Linked DNA regions of Youhaiella tibetensis. The protein of the gene in region 2 interacts with the protein of the main gene of each other region in a pairwise test. Links are inferred from orthologs where the notes say so. Each region holds a gene or a part of one and is shown on either strand. Other genes may lie near its edges.

The links.
Region 1: the proteins of leuS (region 2) and ligA interact in binary tests that used the Escherichia coli proteins (3 or more experiments, as listed by UniProt). The link is inferred for Youhaiella tibetensis from one-to-one orthologs.

Annotation. Positions count from the first base shown.
Region 1 is NZ_CP041690.1:3,033,143-3,040,834, forward strand. What follows is about bases 2,130-5,134. They hold ligA (NAD-dependent DNA ligase LigA), read right to left. Parts: upstream 4,735-5,134; coding sequence 2,524-4,734; downstream 2,130-2,523. Other genes in these bases: FNA67_RS14875 (hypothetical protein), read right to left, coding at 2,130-2,501; recN (DNA repair protein RecN), read right to left, coding at 4,731-5,134. In the rest of the region: FNA67_RS14860 (DUF3828 domain-containing protein), read right to left, coding at 1-262; FNA67_RS14865 (YqhG/Tai3 family protein), read right to left, coding at 262-732; FNA67_RS14870 (DUF3828 domain-containing protein), read right to left, coding at 745-1,212; more of FNA67_RS14875, read right to left, coding at 1,227-2,129; more of recN, read right to left, coding at 5,135-6,401; FNA67_RS14890 (outer membrane protein assembly factor BamD), read right to left, coding at 6,718-7,560; lpxC (UDP-3-O-acyl-N-acetylglucosamine deacetylase), read right to left, coding at 7,649-7,692. UniProt on the Escherichia coli protein: DNA ligase that catalyzes the formation of phosphodiester linkages between 5'-phosphoryl and 3'-hydroxyl groups in double-stranded DNA using NAD as a coenzyme and as the energy source for the reaction.
Region 2 is NZ_CP041690.1:4,276,227-4,284,049, reverse strand. Bases 1,425-4,560 are described here. They hold leuS (leucine--tRNA ligase), read right to left. Parts: upstream 4,244-4,560; coding sequence 1,625-4,243; downstream 1,425-1,624. Other genes in these bases: FNA67_RS21000 (YggS family pyridoxal phosphate-dependent enzyme), read left to right, coding at 4,368-4,560; FNA67_RS21010 (hypothetical protein), read right to left, coding at 1,425-1,638. In the rest of the region: holA (DNA polymerase III subunit delta), read right to left, coding at 92-1,114; more of FNA67_RS21010, read right to left, coding at 1,111-1,424; more of FNA67_RS21000, read left to right, coding at 4,561-5,042; FNA67_RS20995 (response regulator transcription factor), read left to right, coding at 5,193-5,876; FNA67_RS20990 (cyclic nucleotide-binding domain-containing protein), read left to right, coding at 6,025-6,483; FNA67_RS20985 (exodeoxyribonuclease III), read right to left, coding at 6,550-7,356; FNA67_RS20980 (LolA family protein), read right to left, coding at 7,425-7,823.

The DNA.
Region 1 (7,692 bases), 1.2 Mb from region 2 along the record:
CCAGCTCTACCTCCTGGCCCAGCACGAACGGATCGAAATCGAGGGCGCTCATGGCGTCCTCGCTCTCGCTGGCCCGCTGCCTGTCGGCCGCGAACAATTGCTGCAGGCTCAGGGAATAGATGTCCTGTTCTTCCTCGGATTCGCCTTTGGCATACTGCCCGTAGATATGCTCGAGCAGCGCCTTGGGAGTCCCATAGCTGGCCGCAAGGGCCGGCGCCGCCAGCGCCATCAGCAGGGCCAGACTAGCCGCAATCAATCGCATCAATTGCCGTTCGCCTCCGTCAAAATCTCGCGCAGGCCCCAGGGATAGTCGCCGCGCGCCTCGATATCGTCCACGCGCCAGCCGTCGCTTTCCTCGACCAGCGTATAGGAGAGCACGGTCTCGCGCTGGGCATCCGCATTGACGAACGTCACCGGGATCACCACGACGCCACCCTTGGACTTGGCCTTGCCGAAGTGCACGTCATGGGGCTGCGGGTCCTGGCTGTCCGAAAACGGGTCGAAGTCGAGATTGCCGATCTCGCCCGGCGGCGTGCGCGCCTCCTCCGCCCTGACGAGCTCCATGAGCCCGGTCGAGAACACGTCCTCGCGCTTCGGCCAGCTATCGGGCCCATAGGCCTCGTAGATGTGGCGCAGCGCCGCCTCGGGCGTCTTGAAGCCACCTGCGTGGGCAACGCCCGCGCCCGCCACGACCATCAGGACTGCCAGCAGCCCGCCCCACAATCCGCGCAAGTCCGTCTCCCACTATTGCGCCACCGTCGGAACCTCGCCGAGGATTTCCGTCAGCGTCCACTGCACCTCGCCCTCGATGGACTGCACGTTGTCGACCTTCCAGCCGTCCGGCTCCTTGACCATCGAGATGACGACGGTGTTCTTTTCACCGAAATTGGCGAAGCGCACCGTTGAAGTGGCCAGGGTCCCCGAAATCTCCGGCTCACCGATCACGAGATCGGCCAGGTCGTAATCCTGCGCGTTGATGAACGGATCGAAGTCGAGCGCCCCAACCTCGCCTTCGGGCGTACGCTCGCGGTCGGCAGCGAACAGACGCTTGAGATGGGCCGAATAGATCTCCTCGCTGTCCTCGGGAAAGCTGTTGGTCGAATAGGATTCGTAGATCGAATCCAGCAGCGCCTTGGGGCTGTCATAGGTTGCGGCCAGGGCCGGGGCGGCCATCGCCAGGATGAAGCCGAGGGCGGCGAGAACGAGACGCATTGCAGAACTGTCCGTCAGTTGAAGAAGAAGGCGTAGCCGATAAGGTTTTCGCCGAAGACGCGATTGGCCTCGGCGAAATCGGCCGCACTCGCCACCGGACCATCCTTGAGGAACGGAATAGCGCCATATCCGGTCAGGATCATGACGAGGTCGGTGCGGGTGGCGGTCTCGAAATAGGCCTTGAGGTCAAAGCCCTGCCGGAACCGCCAATGCGGCACGAGCAGCTTGCCATCGAGGATCGCGTCGGCCGTGTCGAGCGTCTTGAGCCAGGCGTCCACCATCTCCTGGCTTACCTCGCTGCCGGGCAGCGTCGCGGTCTGGCGCGGCGAAGGGATGAACTCGTGGTCGTCGTCGGTCTCGGCAAGGATCGCCGCCCAATTCGCCCGCGAGAAGGCGGTGATCGCCTTGAGCCGCTCAAGCACGCGCTTGAGCCGATCGGGTTCGATCACCGGCCAGTCCAACGTGTGGATGGCCGCGATGGCATCGGCGGCCGCCGCGTCCGTCCGCGGCTCCATGAAGATCGAACCGCCCTCCGAATAGTCCTGCATCGGCAACCCGGCCCGCGGAAACAGGCGATGGAAAGCGACGTTGACGAGGTCCGAGAAGTCGTGGGCGAGAAGAAAATCGCCATGGCTCGCCAGCACCTGGCTGTACCCGGCCATCCAGAGCGCGTCGGCCCGGTCGAAGCCGAGCGTGGTATCGGGCGCCTCGGGCGCCTGGGCCGGGTTCTTGTCGCTCCCCGCCGGCTGCGTGGCCGGCTCGGGCGTCAGCGGAATGCCCAGCTGCCGCTCGACGATGGAACGCATACTCTCGGCATCGGACGCCTGCCCGTCTCCGTCGACATCGAACCGGATCCGGAGCGGATCGATCAGCACGACATAGTCGCCGCTCTCGCCCGCCGCAGCCAGCGAAGTCTTGGCCGCGTCCATGTCGTCGACCAGTTGCGCCAGGATGCCCCTCACCTTGGCATAGTCGAGCTTTTCCGGGCTCGGATTGGGCGGAATGGGCACCGTCACCAGCGGCCCGAGCATCCCGGCGTCCGGCCCGACAAGACCGTGGCGGTAGAGCGCCTGGACGAGATGCTCGACCCCGCTCGCCAGTTCCAGCATGCCAAGTCCGAACCGGGCTTCCTGGTCGCCGCCCTCCGCCATCGGCGTCAGCTGCTCGATGCCCTGGGCGAAGGTGCCCGCGTAGAGATTGTCGCGCAGCGCATCCCCCGCCTCTCCGGCGTGGACGGGCAATGTGAGGAACGCGGCAAGGCCGGCTCCCAGGAGCGTCGTTCGCAACATCGGCACTCTCCTTGCGATGCGCCTATTTGGCGATGAGATCGAACCAACCGTCTTCGTCGACAACCCGAATACCCAGTTCCTCGGCCTTCTTGAGCTTGGAGCCCGCGCCGGGCCCGGCCACGAGGATATCGGTGGCCGAGGACACCGAACCGGCAACCTTGGCGCCGTGCCGCTCGGCCATGGCCTTGGCCTCGCTGCGCGACATCTTCTCGAGCGTGCCGGTGAACACCACCGTCTTGCCGGCCACCTGGCTTTCGGCCGAAACGGTGACGACATAAGGCTGTGGCCGCACCTCTTCGAGCAGCCGGTCGATGACCTCGTCATTCTGCTCGTTGCCGAAAAAGCTGATGAGTGCCCCGATGACTGTATCGCCGATCCCGTCGATCGACGGGAACACCGCATGCGGATCATCCGCATGCGCGGCGGTTTCCTTGCCGATGCGGATCACCTCCTCGATGGTCGAGAAGGTGCGCGCCAGGATTGCCGCCGTCGTACTGCCGATGTGGCGGATACCCAGCGCGAAGATGAACCGGTCGAGCTCGGGCTCGCGCCGCGCGTCGATCGCCGCGAAGAGCTTCTCGAGCCCCTCGTAGTTGCGATCCTCGACACTGCGCACGTTCTTGCGCACCTTGCCCGTTGCCGCCTCGCGCTGGCGCGCCTGCTCCTCGCGCCGCTCGGCCAGCGCCTTCTGCACTTCGGCGCGGCGTTCTCTGAGCGTGAAGATGTCGGCGGCCGTCTTGACCAGCCCGGCATGGAAGAAGAGGTCGATGTTCTCGGCCCCCAGCCCCTCGATATCCATCGCGCCGCGCGACACGAAATGGCGCAGCTTCTCGATGGCCTGGGCCGGGCAGATCAGCTCGCCCGTGCAGCGCCGGCGCGAATCTTCCTTGCCCGTCTTCTCGTTGACCTCGCGCACCGCCGGCGAGCCGCAGACCGGGCAGGTATGCGGGAACTCGTAGGGTACCGCGTCGGCCGGGCGCTTCTCGATCACCACCTTGACGATCTGCGGGATGACGTCGCCGGCCCGCTGGATCACCACCGTATCGCCGATGCGAATGTCGATGCCGTCGCGAATGGGCGCCCCGGCGCTGTCGAAACCCTTGATATAGTCCTCGTTGTGGAGCGTGACGTTCTCGACCACCACCCCACCCACCGTTACCGGTTCGAGCCGCGCCACCGGCGCCAGCGTGCCGGTGCGCCCGACCTGGATGTCGATGCGCTTGACCACGGTCGTCGCCTGCTCGGCCGGGAACTTGTGGGCGATGGCCCAGCGCGGCTCGCCCGTCACGTATCCCCAGCGCTCGCGCAGATCGAGCCGGTCGAGCTTATAGACCACCCCGTCGATGTCGTAGCCGAGCGAGGAGCGCTGCGCCTCGATCACCCGGTACTGGCGCAGCATCTCCTCCTCGGAGGCCGTCCGCTCGGTCAGCTCGTTAACCTTGAATCCCCAGCTCTTGATGGCCTGGATCATGCCCCATTGCGTATCCGCCGGCATGCTCGAGGCCTCGCCCCACGCATAGGCGAAGAAGCGCAGGTTGCGCTGCGCCGTGATGGCGGGGTCCTTCTGGCGCAGCGAGCCGGCTGCCGTGTTGCGCGGGTTGACGTAATCCTGCCCGCCCTCGGCCGCCGAACGCGCCTTGAGCGCCTCGAAATCGGCATAGGTCATGTAGACCTCGCCGCGCACTTCGATGACCTGCGGCCAGTCGCTGCCCTCGAGCTTTTCGGGAATGTCGGCGATAGTCCTGAGGTTGGCGGTGATATCCTCGCCCACCGTGCCGTCGCCGCGCGTCGCGCCCTTGACGAAGACGCCGTTCTCATAGCGCAGCGAAGCGGAAAGCCCGTCGATCTTGGGTTCGGTGACGAATTCGAGCACCAGGTCCTTGTCCCGCTCGAAGAACCGATGGCCACGTTCGATGAAGTCGATGACGTCCTGATCCGTGTAGGCCTTGGCGAGGCTGAGCATGGGCACGGCGTGGCGCACCTTGGCGAAGCCTTCCGCCGCCGGCGCACCCACCTTGCCGGTGAGGCTGTCCGGGCGGCGCAACTGCGGAAACGCCGTCTCGATCTCGCCGTAGCGGACCTTCATCGCATCGTATTCGGCGTCCGTGATCTCGGGCGCGTCGTTCTGGTGATAGGCGATATCGGCGCGCAGAATCGCTTCGTGGAGCTTGTCGAGCTCCTGCTTGGCCGCCGCTTCGGAAAGGTTCTCGACCTCGTCCTCGAACTCGATCACGATACCTCCGAAATCAACTTGGACGCGGCTGCGCGCGCCTCCTCGGTCACCGTGGCGCCGGCAAGCATGCGGGCCACCTCTTCGCGCCGGTTTTCCCCGTCCAGCCCGCGCACATGGGTGCGCACGAACGCGCCCTCATCGACGGCCTGCTTCTCGATCAGCAGATGGCTCTGCGCCCGGGCCGCCACCTGGGGCGCATGGGTCACCGCAAGCACCTGCACCTTGCCTGCCAGCCTTGCCAGCCGGCGCCCGATGGCATCGGCCACGGCGCCGCCCACGCCCGTGTCGATCTCGTCAAAGATGAGCACCGGCGCCGAACCACGATCGGCCAGCACCACCTTGAGCGCCAGCAGGAACCGTGAGAGCTCGCCGCCCGACGCCACCTTGAGCAGCGGTCCCGAGGCGGTGCCCGGATTGGTCTGCACATGGAACGCGATCTGGTCGAAACCGGAGGCTGCAACGCGTGCCTCGTCCACCGCGTGATCGACGATGAAGCGGGCATTGCCGAGCTTGAGATCGGGCAGCTCCGCCTCGACCGCCTTGCTCAGCGCCGCGGCAGCCTTGGCGCGCTGCGCACTCAGCTTGGCAGCGACGGCCTTGTAAGCCGTGCGCGCCGCCGCAGCAGCCTCTTCCAGCCGGGCCAGAGATGCCTCTCCGTTCTCGAGCATTTCGAGGTCGCCCCGGTATTTGGCCAGCACCGCCGGCAACTCGTCGGGCGCCACGCCGTGCTTGCGGGCCGCCCCGCGCAGAGCGAACAGCCGTTCCTCGACCTTTTCGAGTTCCTGCGGATCGAAGGCCATTTCGCGCTTGATGGTCTCGAGCGCGTCCGAGGTGCGATCGAGCGCCACCAGCGAGGCGTCGAGCGCCTCGACCAGCGGCTGGAACAGCGTATTGCCCGTATCGGCCTTGCGCATCAGCCGCCGCATGAGCGAGGCGAGCGCCGGGCCCGGCGCGGCTGTGCCATTGATGATCTCGTCGGCGTCGCGCACTTCCTCGGCCGCGCGCTCGAGCTGCATAAGCCGCTGCCGCCTCTCGGCCAGCGATTCTTCCTCGCCGGTCTCGGCGGCCAGCGCCGACAGCTCTTCGACGACGTGGCGGGCATATTCCTCGCGCGCCGCCGCCTCCGCGACCATGGCGCGCTGCTCGGCAACGGCGCTATCGGCCGCCGCCAGGGCCTCATGGGCCGAGCGCACCGCCGCCACCTGCCCCTCCCCGCCGCCAAAGGCGTCGAGCAGGTCGCGGTGGGTGTTGACGTCCACCAGAGCGCGGTCGTCGTGCTGCCCGTGGATCTCGACCACCAGCGCCCCGATCCGCTGCAGGAGCGCTGCCGAGACCGGCTGGTCGTTGATGAAGGCGCGCGTGCGGCCATCGGCATACTGCACGCGCCGCAGAATCATCTCGTCGTCATCGGCGATCTCGTTCTCGCGCAATGCCTGGCGCGCCGGGTGATCGTGCGGAAGCTGGAGCACCGCCACCACCTGCCCGCTCTCGGTGCCCTTGCGCACCAGCGAGGCGTCCCCGCGCCCGCCCAGCGCCAGGGTCAGCGCATCGAGCAGGATGGACTTGCCCGCACCCGTCTCGCCCGTCAGTACGGTCAGACCGGTATCCAGGCCGAGATCGAGCTGGTCGATCAGGACGATATTGCGAACGGACAACGCAGTGAGCATGGCGGCACACTAGCCGGAAAGCGTGTGCCGAAAAAGCGGGAGGTGAAGGGAATTCAGAAGCGATATTTGCAGGAAGGGAGTGGTGGTGCCGCACTCCATCAGCCATCGGCGCTTGCCTTACCCCCTTCCCTCAATCCCCCCACAAGGGGGAGGGAAGCGTTGGGGCACGATCAAGCCGGCACGTCTCCCTCCGCCTTGTGGGGAGGGAACAAGGGCGGGGGTGAGCAACCCGCACAAAACGCTCGGGAATACCCCCCAAAAGCAAAGCGCCCGACCAATGGCCGGGCGCTTCCAAACTCAAATCCTTGAACGAGCCTTAGCTCTTCTTCTGCGTGTCGGCGATCCAGTTGCCCGCCACCATCTGGGGCTGCAGGCCCTGCTTGCCGAGCAGGTCGTAGGCGCGCTTGTACCATTCGCTGGCCGGGTAGTTGTGGCCGAGCACTTCTGCGGCGGTCTGCGCTTCGCCGATGAGGCCGAGCGACAGGTACCCTTCGGTCAGGCGATAGAGCGCTTCCTCGATGTGGGTGGAGGTCTGGTACTTCTCGACCACCACGCGGAAGCGGTTGATGCCGGCCAGGTACTGGCCATTGCCGAGGTAGTAGCGGCCGACCGACATTTCCTTGCCGGCGAGTTGGTCCACCGCGATCTTGATCTTGTCCTGGGCGTCCTTGGCGTACTCGGACTTGGGATAGTTCGAGATCAGGAGGCCATAGGTGTCGATCGCGTCCTGCGAGAGCTGCTGGTCGCGCGTGATGTCCTTGATCTGGGCGAAGGCAGCGGTGCCCTTGAGCCAGAGGACGTAGGGAACTTCCTTGGACGAGGGATAGAGCGCCAGGTACCGGTCAGCGGCAAGCGTGGCTTCCTCGAACTTGCCGATGCGGTAGTTCGCATAGACCTGCATCAGCTTGGACTTCTCGGTATAGTCCGAATACGGATGCTGACGGTCGAGCTTTTCGAGCGTCTTGATGGCGGTCTGGTACCGCTGCGCATCCATGTCGTTGAGCGCCGCCTGGTAGAGAGACTGCGGCGGAACGATCGTCTCTTCCTTGATCTTGGGCGGCGAGAAGAGATTGCACGCGGCCAGCGTCACAACGAGTAGGCCAACCGTGGCCACCCGCAGGGCCCGATTGGTAAATCCCGCAAGAGCATTAGTAGTCACGAGCAATACCGTCCCTTTTCAAGCCGCGCCCAGGCGCAGCGGCCTAAGGAGCAATTCGTTCAAAACTGTGGCGAATTCGGTCGTGGTGTCAGCCGACGGACCGGAGATATGGGTTGACGACGGCGCCCTCGG
Region 2 (7,823 bases):
GGGTGCGATGGGCTCCGGATCAACTCCTGGGAAGCCCGGTGGTGGGGCTAGTTGGTGGGCAGCACCCGCCGGGCGAAAGGTCGAACGACCTTTAGCGCTCGGCGGCGGCCATGCAGAGTGCCAGCATGGTGCGGCGGAACAGCGTTTCGGCCAGCGCCGGCTTGCGCCGGCTCTCTCCGGTCGCGGTCTGCAGGCGCTCGCAGGCATTGGCGAGGGCCGGGTCGGTCCAGAGGCGCAATTGCTGCTCAAGGGCGTTGCGGCGGGAAAAATGCGGCCGTGGCCGCGCATTGTCGAGGACGTCGCGGGCCGAGCGGCCGGCATCGACCTCGGCGCGCAGGCGTCGCAGCATGTTGAAGTGGATCAGCGAGGTTGCCAGCAGGCGCTGCGGGTCTACGGCATTGCCGATGGCGCGGTTGATGGCGTCGTCGAGTTTGTGGGCGTGCCCGGTCCCGGCGGCGTCGGCGATCTGGTCGATGACCAGCGCCGCATTGTCGGCGCAGAGCGTCACCACGTCCTCGACCGTCAAGACCTTGCTTTGCGCGGCATAGAGCACGAGCTTTTCGAGCTCGCGGCGGGTGATCTCGCGGTCATTGCCCAGGGTTTCGCGTAGCGTCGTTACCACGTCGCCATCGGCGCGGATGCCATTCTTGGAAAAAGTGTCGCGAATGAGCGCCGCGATGGTTTCATCGCTATCGGCGTAGCAGGGGAGCGACCGGCCGAACCTGGCCGCGTCGACCAGGGCCCGCAGTGCGTCCTTGGGCGTGAGGTTGCCCGCTTCGAGGATGATCACGGCGCCCTGGGGATCGTCGCGGATCTCGGTCAGCGTCATCACCAGCGACTTGGTGGCGCCACGCACGCGGATGATGCGCTTGTCGCCGAAAAGCGACGGGGTGCGCGCCTCGACAGCCAGGCGCGAGGGATCGGCGTCGAGTTCGGCGCCTTCGAAGGTGACGACTTCCGTGCCCTGACCCTTTTCGCCGGACAGCTGGCGTACGAGGGTCTGGGCGGTCTCGCGCACGAGGCCCGTGTCGGGCCCGTAAGCGAGGAAAATGCCCTCGCTCAGGTCGGGACGCGTCAGAAAACGGGCGACTTCATGCGCCTTGAGGGCGGTCATTGGGCGGCGGGCAGGCCGATGGGGCCGGGATAACCGGCCAGGATCGCCAGGCGCAGGCTTTCGGTCACGGCGCGCGCCGCCTGTTCGCTGGCCGAGCGATAGGCTTCCGTGTCGGCGACGACCTGGCCATTGGTCTGGTAGCTGGCACTGGCATTGCGCGACGCGGCGAACAGCCGCTTGCCGAAACCGTCGGTGATGACCACCGTGCCATAGGCAATGGCCTCCCTGTTGGTCACGGGATTGACGGTGGCCGAGCGCGTCAGCGTGCGCCCACCGCTCGAAACCGAAACCGTCAGCAGAGGCGAATCGGGCTTGCCGGCCTGGAAGCGCAGGGCCAGTTCCTGATAGGCGATCTGGTCGAGCCGGGATCTGGGCTGGGCGAAGTTGAAGGCGTATTTCGCCTCCGCCATGGCCGCATCCGAATAGACCGGGGTCAGGGTCGTGCAGCCCGCAACCGCGAGCACCGGCGCCAAAAGCGCCAATGAAACCAATGCGTTGCGGGCAGCGCGCTTAGATGACCACATTGACGATCCGATCGGGCACGATGATGAGCTTTTTGGGCGCATTGCCCTCCAGCATGCGGGCAATCGGCTCGAGAGACAAGACGGCCGCTTCCACTGTTTCACGGGAAGCCCCCTTGGCGATCGTCAGCTCGGCGCGGCGCTTGCCGTTGACCTGGATGGCGATCACTACCTCGTCGTCGACCAGCAGCGCCGGCTCGACCGCCGGCCAGGGCGCGTCGGCGACAAGGCCGTGCTTGCCCAGTTCGGCCCAGCAGGTTTCGGAAAGGTGCGGCATCATGGGGGCGATCATTTGCACCAGCCGCTCGACGCCCTCGGAAAGCGCGGCCACCTGGCCGGCCGTGGGCTTGTCGCCATAGGATTGCACGAACTTGGCCAGGGCATTGGTCAACTCGTAGATCTGGGCGACGGCGCGGTTGAAGCGCAGGCCCTCGATGGCCTCGCCGATCTCCTTGACGGCGCGGTGCGTGGCCTTGCGCAGCGCCAGCACACCGTCATCGCCCTGCGCAACAGCGTCCTTGGAGTGTTCGAGAATAGCGACCGTATCGGCCACCAGCTTCCAGACGCGCTGCTGGAAGCGGCTGGCGCCTTCGATGCCGGCCTCGGTCCACTGCACGTCGCGCTCGGGCGGGGAGTCGGAAAGCATGAACCAGCGGGCGGTATCGGCGCCATAGGTCGCCACGATCTCGTCGGGGTCGATGACATTCTTCTTGGACTTGCTCATCTTCTCGATCGAGCCGATGACCAGGTCCTCGCCCGAGCCGACGCGCTTGGCCGAACGGATATCGCCGCTCGCCTCGAGGATCACCTCGGACGGCAGCACCCATTCGCCCGTCGTGGTCTTATAGGTCTCGTGCGTCACCATGCCCTGGGTGAAGAGACCCTTGAAGGGCTCGTCGATCCCCACCACGTGCCCGGTCGCCTTCATGGCGCGCATGAAGAAGCGCGAATAGAGCAGGTGCAGGATGGCATGCTCGATGCCGCCGATATACTGGTCGACCGGCAGCCAGGCGCTGGCCACGGCCGGTTCGGTCGGCGTCGCCGCCTGGGGCGAGGTGAAGCGGGCGTAATACCAGGACGAATCCACGAACGTATCCATGGTGTCGGTTTCGCGCCGCGCCGCGCCGCCGCATTGTGGGCAGTTGACGTGCTTCCAGCTCGGATGGTGGTCGAGCGGATTGCCGGGCTTGTCGAAGCTCACGTCTTCGGGGAGGCGCACCGGCAGGTCCTTCTTGGGCACCGGCAGGGTGCCGCAGACCTCGCAATGGATCACCGGAATCGGGCAGCCCCAGTAGCGCTGGCGCGAAATGCCCCAGTCTCGCAGGCGATAATTGGTCTCGACTACGCCCTGGGGGCGGCCGTCCACGGTCCGCGCGCCGAAATAGGCGGCGATTTCCTTTTTGGCGGCATCGACCGCCAGCCCGTCTAGGAACTGGCTGTGATAGATGCTGCCCGGGCCGGTATAGGCCTCTTCGCCTACAGCGAACGCCTCGGGGTCGGCATCGGGCGGCAGCACGACGGGAATGACCGGCAGGTCGTACTTGCGGGCGAAATCGAGGTCGCGCTGGTCATGGGCCGGGCAGCCGAAAATGGCGCCGGTGCCGTAGTCCATTAGCACGAAATTGGCGACATAGACGGGCAGGGTCTCGCCCTCGAGCACCGGATGCTTGACCCGCAAGCCGGTGAAATAGCCCTTCTTTTCGGCCTTCTCGATGGCTTCGGTGGCGGTGCCCAGGCGGTGGCATTCCTCGACGAAGGCCGTCAGTTCGTCATTGCCCGCCGCGAGCGCGGTGGTCAGCGGATGGTCGGCCGAAAGCGCGACGAAGGAAGCGCCGAAAATCGTGTCGGGCCGGGTGGTGAAGACTTCAACGCTCGTGGCGTAGTTGGCGCCCTCGGCCACTTCGAACAGCAGGCGCAGGCCCTCGGACTTGCCGATCCAGTTGCGCTGCATGGTGCGCACCTTCTCGGGCCATTCGTCCAGGCCATCGATGGCGGCCAGCAGGTCCTCGGAGAAGTCCGAGATCTTGAGGAACCACTGGGTCAGCTCGCGCTGCTCGACCAGGGCGCCCGAGCGCCAGCCGCGACCGTCGATCACCTGCTCGTTGGCGAGCACGGTGTGGTCCACGGGATCCCAGTTGACCTTGGATTTCTTGCGCGAGACCAGGCCGGCCTCGAGGAAATCGATGAACATGGCCTGCTGGTGCTGGTAGTAGGAGGGATCGCACGTGGCGATCTCGCGGCTCCAGTCGAGCGAGAGGCCCATGGATTTGAGCTGGTCGCGCATGGTGGCGATGTTCTGGTAGGTCCAGGCTCCGGGCGCCACCTTGCGCTCGATGGCGGCGTTTTCCGCCGGCAGGCCGAAGGCGTCCCAACCCATGGGGTGCAGCACGTTCTTGCCCTTGGCGCGCTGGTAACGGGCCACGACGTCGCCCATCGAATAGTTGCGCACATGGCCCATATGGATGCGGCCGGAGGGGTAGGGGAACATTTCGAGGACGTAGTAGCGCTCGCGCGGGTCGTCGTTGGCGACCTCGAAGGATTTGCGGTCCTGCCAGACCTTTTGCCAATGGGGCTCTTTTTCGCGCGGGTTATAGCGTTCGACGCTCACTGTAAGTCGTCCTGGAAGAAGGGCAGATATCTGCCGATTATGTTGCGTTATCGGGGGTTTTTGGCTACCGGACCATCACCAGAAAAGCCCGGCGCGGTCAACCAAAACAAGGTAGTTTCGAATTATGGAGACGGCGGAAACAAGGCTGGCCGAAATCAACGGGCGCATCGCGCGCGCCCATGAGCGGTTCGGCGCCCCTCCCGAGGCGGTGACGCTGGTCGCCGTGTCCAAGACTTTCGAGGCCGATGCGGTCGAGCCTTTCCTCAAGGCCGGCCAGCGGGTTTTCGGGGAAAACCGCGTGCAGGAGGCGCAGGGCAAGTGGCCGGCGCTCAAGGCCGCCTATCGGGATGTGCAGCTCCATCTCATCGGCCCGCTCCAGACCAACAAGGCGCGCGAGGCGGTGGCGCTCTTCGACGTCATCGAGACGCTCGATCGCGACAAGCTGGCCCGGGTGCTGCGCGAGGAGATGGATCGGGCCGGGCGCGAACTGCCCTGCCTCGTCCAGGTCAATATCGGGGGCGAACCGCAAAAGGCCGGCATTGCGCCCGGGGAGGCGCTCGATTTCGTGCGCCATTGCCAGGGCGAGTACCGGCTCGATATCAGGGGCCTCATGTGCATCCCGCCCGAGGGCGAGCCGGCGGGACCCTTCTTTGCGCATCTGGCCACGCTCGGGCGCCAGGCGCAGCTTCCCTGGCTCTCGATGGGCATGAGCGCGGACTTCGAAACCGCCATCGCCATGGGCGCCACCCATGTGCGTGTCGGCTCGGCGCTTTTCGGGCGGCGGGCCGCAAGTCTTTAAGCGCCTTCAAGGAATTAACGCGTCCCTGCAACTTTGCGGGGGGAAGCGTCGTTCCTATCTCCATAACAGGCTTGTGATTGGCACAAGCCCCTATCGCACCTACATTTGATGGGCGAGCCGGGGGGCCTGCCTTCGAGGGAATTGCCGAGAATGAACAAGCGCCGAATTCTTCTGGTCGACGACGATGCTGATCTGCGCACGACACTGGTCGAGCAGCTCATGCAGTATCGTGAGTTCGACATTGCCGAGGCCGGCTCGGCCAACGAAGCGCTCAAGGCCGTGCGCGAGGCTCACGTGGACCTGATGGTCCTCGATGTCGGCCTGCCGGACATGGATGGCCGCGAGGCCGTCAAGATTCTGCGCCGCGAAGGCTTTAAGGGCCCGATCCTCATGCTCACCGGCCATGACAGCGATGCCGACGAGATCCTGGGGCTCGAATCGGGCGCCAATGACTACATCACCAAGCCGTTCCGGTTCTCGGTGCTGCTGGCGCGTATCCGCGCCGCGCTGCGCCAGCACGACCAGAGCGAGGACGTGGTGTTCACCATCGGCCAATACAGCTTCCAGCCGGCGGCGAAACTGCTTGAATCCTCCGATGGCGGCAAGGTGCGCCTGACCGACAAGGAAACCTCCATCCTCAAGTACCTCTATCGCCAGGGTCCCAAGACCATTACGCGCGATGTGCTGCTCAAGGAGGTGTGGGGCTACAACAACCGGGTCACCACCCATACGCTGGAAACCCACATCTACCGGCTGCGCCAGAAGATCGAGCGCGACCCCTCCAATGCCCGCCTGCTGGTCACCGAAGAGGGCGGTTATCGTCTCGTGCCGTAAAAAGCCTACCGCCGCGGGTCCTTACGCGGCGGAAAACCGCTATCTAGAGAGTTTGCGAACAGAATTTGGCTCTCTATAAAGCGTTAAGAGCGCAATCCGGTCATTTGCAGCACCGCGGCCGATGTGCTCTGGCAAGGACTGGGGCACAATGCAACTGGACGACGCGGCGACCATTCTGGCGCACGCCGAATTCTTCGAGATCTGCGACAACGAGCAAAGGCGTCTTCTCGCCTTTGCCAGCGAGCGTCGCCGTTTCGAGGCCGGCGAGGTCGTCTACAAGGCCGGCGACATCCCCGACGGCGCCCATGTGCTGATTTCGGGGCGGTTGCGCACCACGCCCGAGGGCGGCGGCAGGTTCCACGATCTTTCCGGAGAAGGCACGCTGGTGAGCGCGGTGGCGCTGGTCATCGCCAGGCCGCGCCCGGTGACGGTGACGGCGGTCTTCGCCTCCGAAACCCTTTTCGTGCCGCGCCACGCTTTCCTCAAGCTGGCAACGCAGTACCCTGATCTCGCCGCGCGCGCCGCCGATCACATCCGGCGCGAACTCACCGGGTACCTGGGCGCGCTGGCCCCGCTCAAGGGGCGCATCCGCAAGGACCAGATCTAGGTCCCTGCCTTTTTTGCTTCACGTGAATCACGAGGTGCGCGCCCGTACGCGCGCCCTGCCGGCTTCTCAGGCGAAGCGGGTGATGACGGGCACGTGGTCGGAGGGCTTGTCGCTCCAGCCGCGGGCGGGGCGCAGGATCTCGGCGCCGGTGGTGTGGGCGGCGATGTCGGCGGTGGCCCAGATATGGTCGAGCCGGCGGCCCTTGTCGGCCGCGTTCCAGTCGCGGGCGCGATAGCTCCACCACGAATAGAGCTTCTGGTCATAGGGGATGTGCTTGCGCACCAGGTCCACCCAGCCGTGGCCTCCCTCGAGCAGGGCGGTCAACGCCTCTGTTTCGACCGGCGTGTGGCTGACGACCTTGAGGAGCTGCTTGTGGCTCCAGACGTCGTTTTCGTGCGGGGCGATGTTGAAGTCGCCCGCGATCAGGTGGCCGCGCTCGAAATCGGGGGTGGCGAACCAATGCTTGAGCTCGTCCAGGAACCCCAGCTTGTGCTTGAACTTGGGGTTGATCGCGGGATCGGGCTCGTCCCCGCCGGCCGGGATGTAGAAATTGTGGAACTTGACGGCGCCCTGGCCGAAATCGAGGAGCGCAGAGACATGCCGGCTATCGGGAATCTCGCAGAAGACCTTGCTCGAAATGTCGGTCAGCGGAAACTTCGAGACGATGGCGACGCCGTGGTAGCCCTTCTGGCCGTGGACGGCCTGGTAGGGATAGCCCGCCTCGGTGAAGGCGTTGGCCGGGAACTGGTCGTTTGTGCACTTGATTTCCTGGAGCATGAGCACGTCGGGCTGATACTGCCTGAGGAAATCCAGGACGATGGGCAGACGCAGGCGAACGGAATTGATGTTCCAGGTGGCGACGGAAACGGACATTGAAACTCTCGAGGGTGGGCCGGCGCCTTTATGGCGCAAAGTCCGCCCTCCGGCAAAGGGTTAGCGGCCTATTTGGGCTCGACCGCCTTATAGGTCGGGTCGATGTAGAAATAGGATTTTGGAATCTGGACGTCCTTCTGGATGTCGTAGAGCGAGAAGGTGAGTTCGGCCCCGCTCGGCTCGGTCAGCGTCCACTGGGCCAGGTCCAGGGTCTGCTTGTCGAAGATCAGGCCCACCTGCACCACCCCGATCGGGGTGTCGTCCGAGACCGTCACCGCCATATAGGCGTCCGAACTGGTCACATCCACGACATTGGCGCTGAGCAGGTCGATCTTGTCGCCCAGGAAGTTGCGCAGCGGGATGCGGTCCTGGGGATAGGCGTACTGGGTCTGGTCCTTGCGGTTGATGACGTAAAAGCCGCGGCCGACCGAGATGATCTCTTCGCGCGAGGGCGGGTTGTAGCGGAA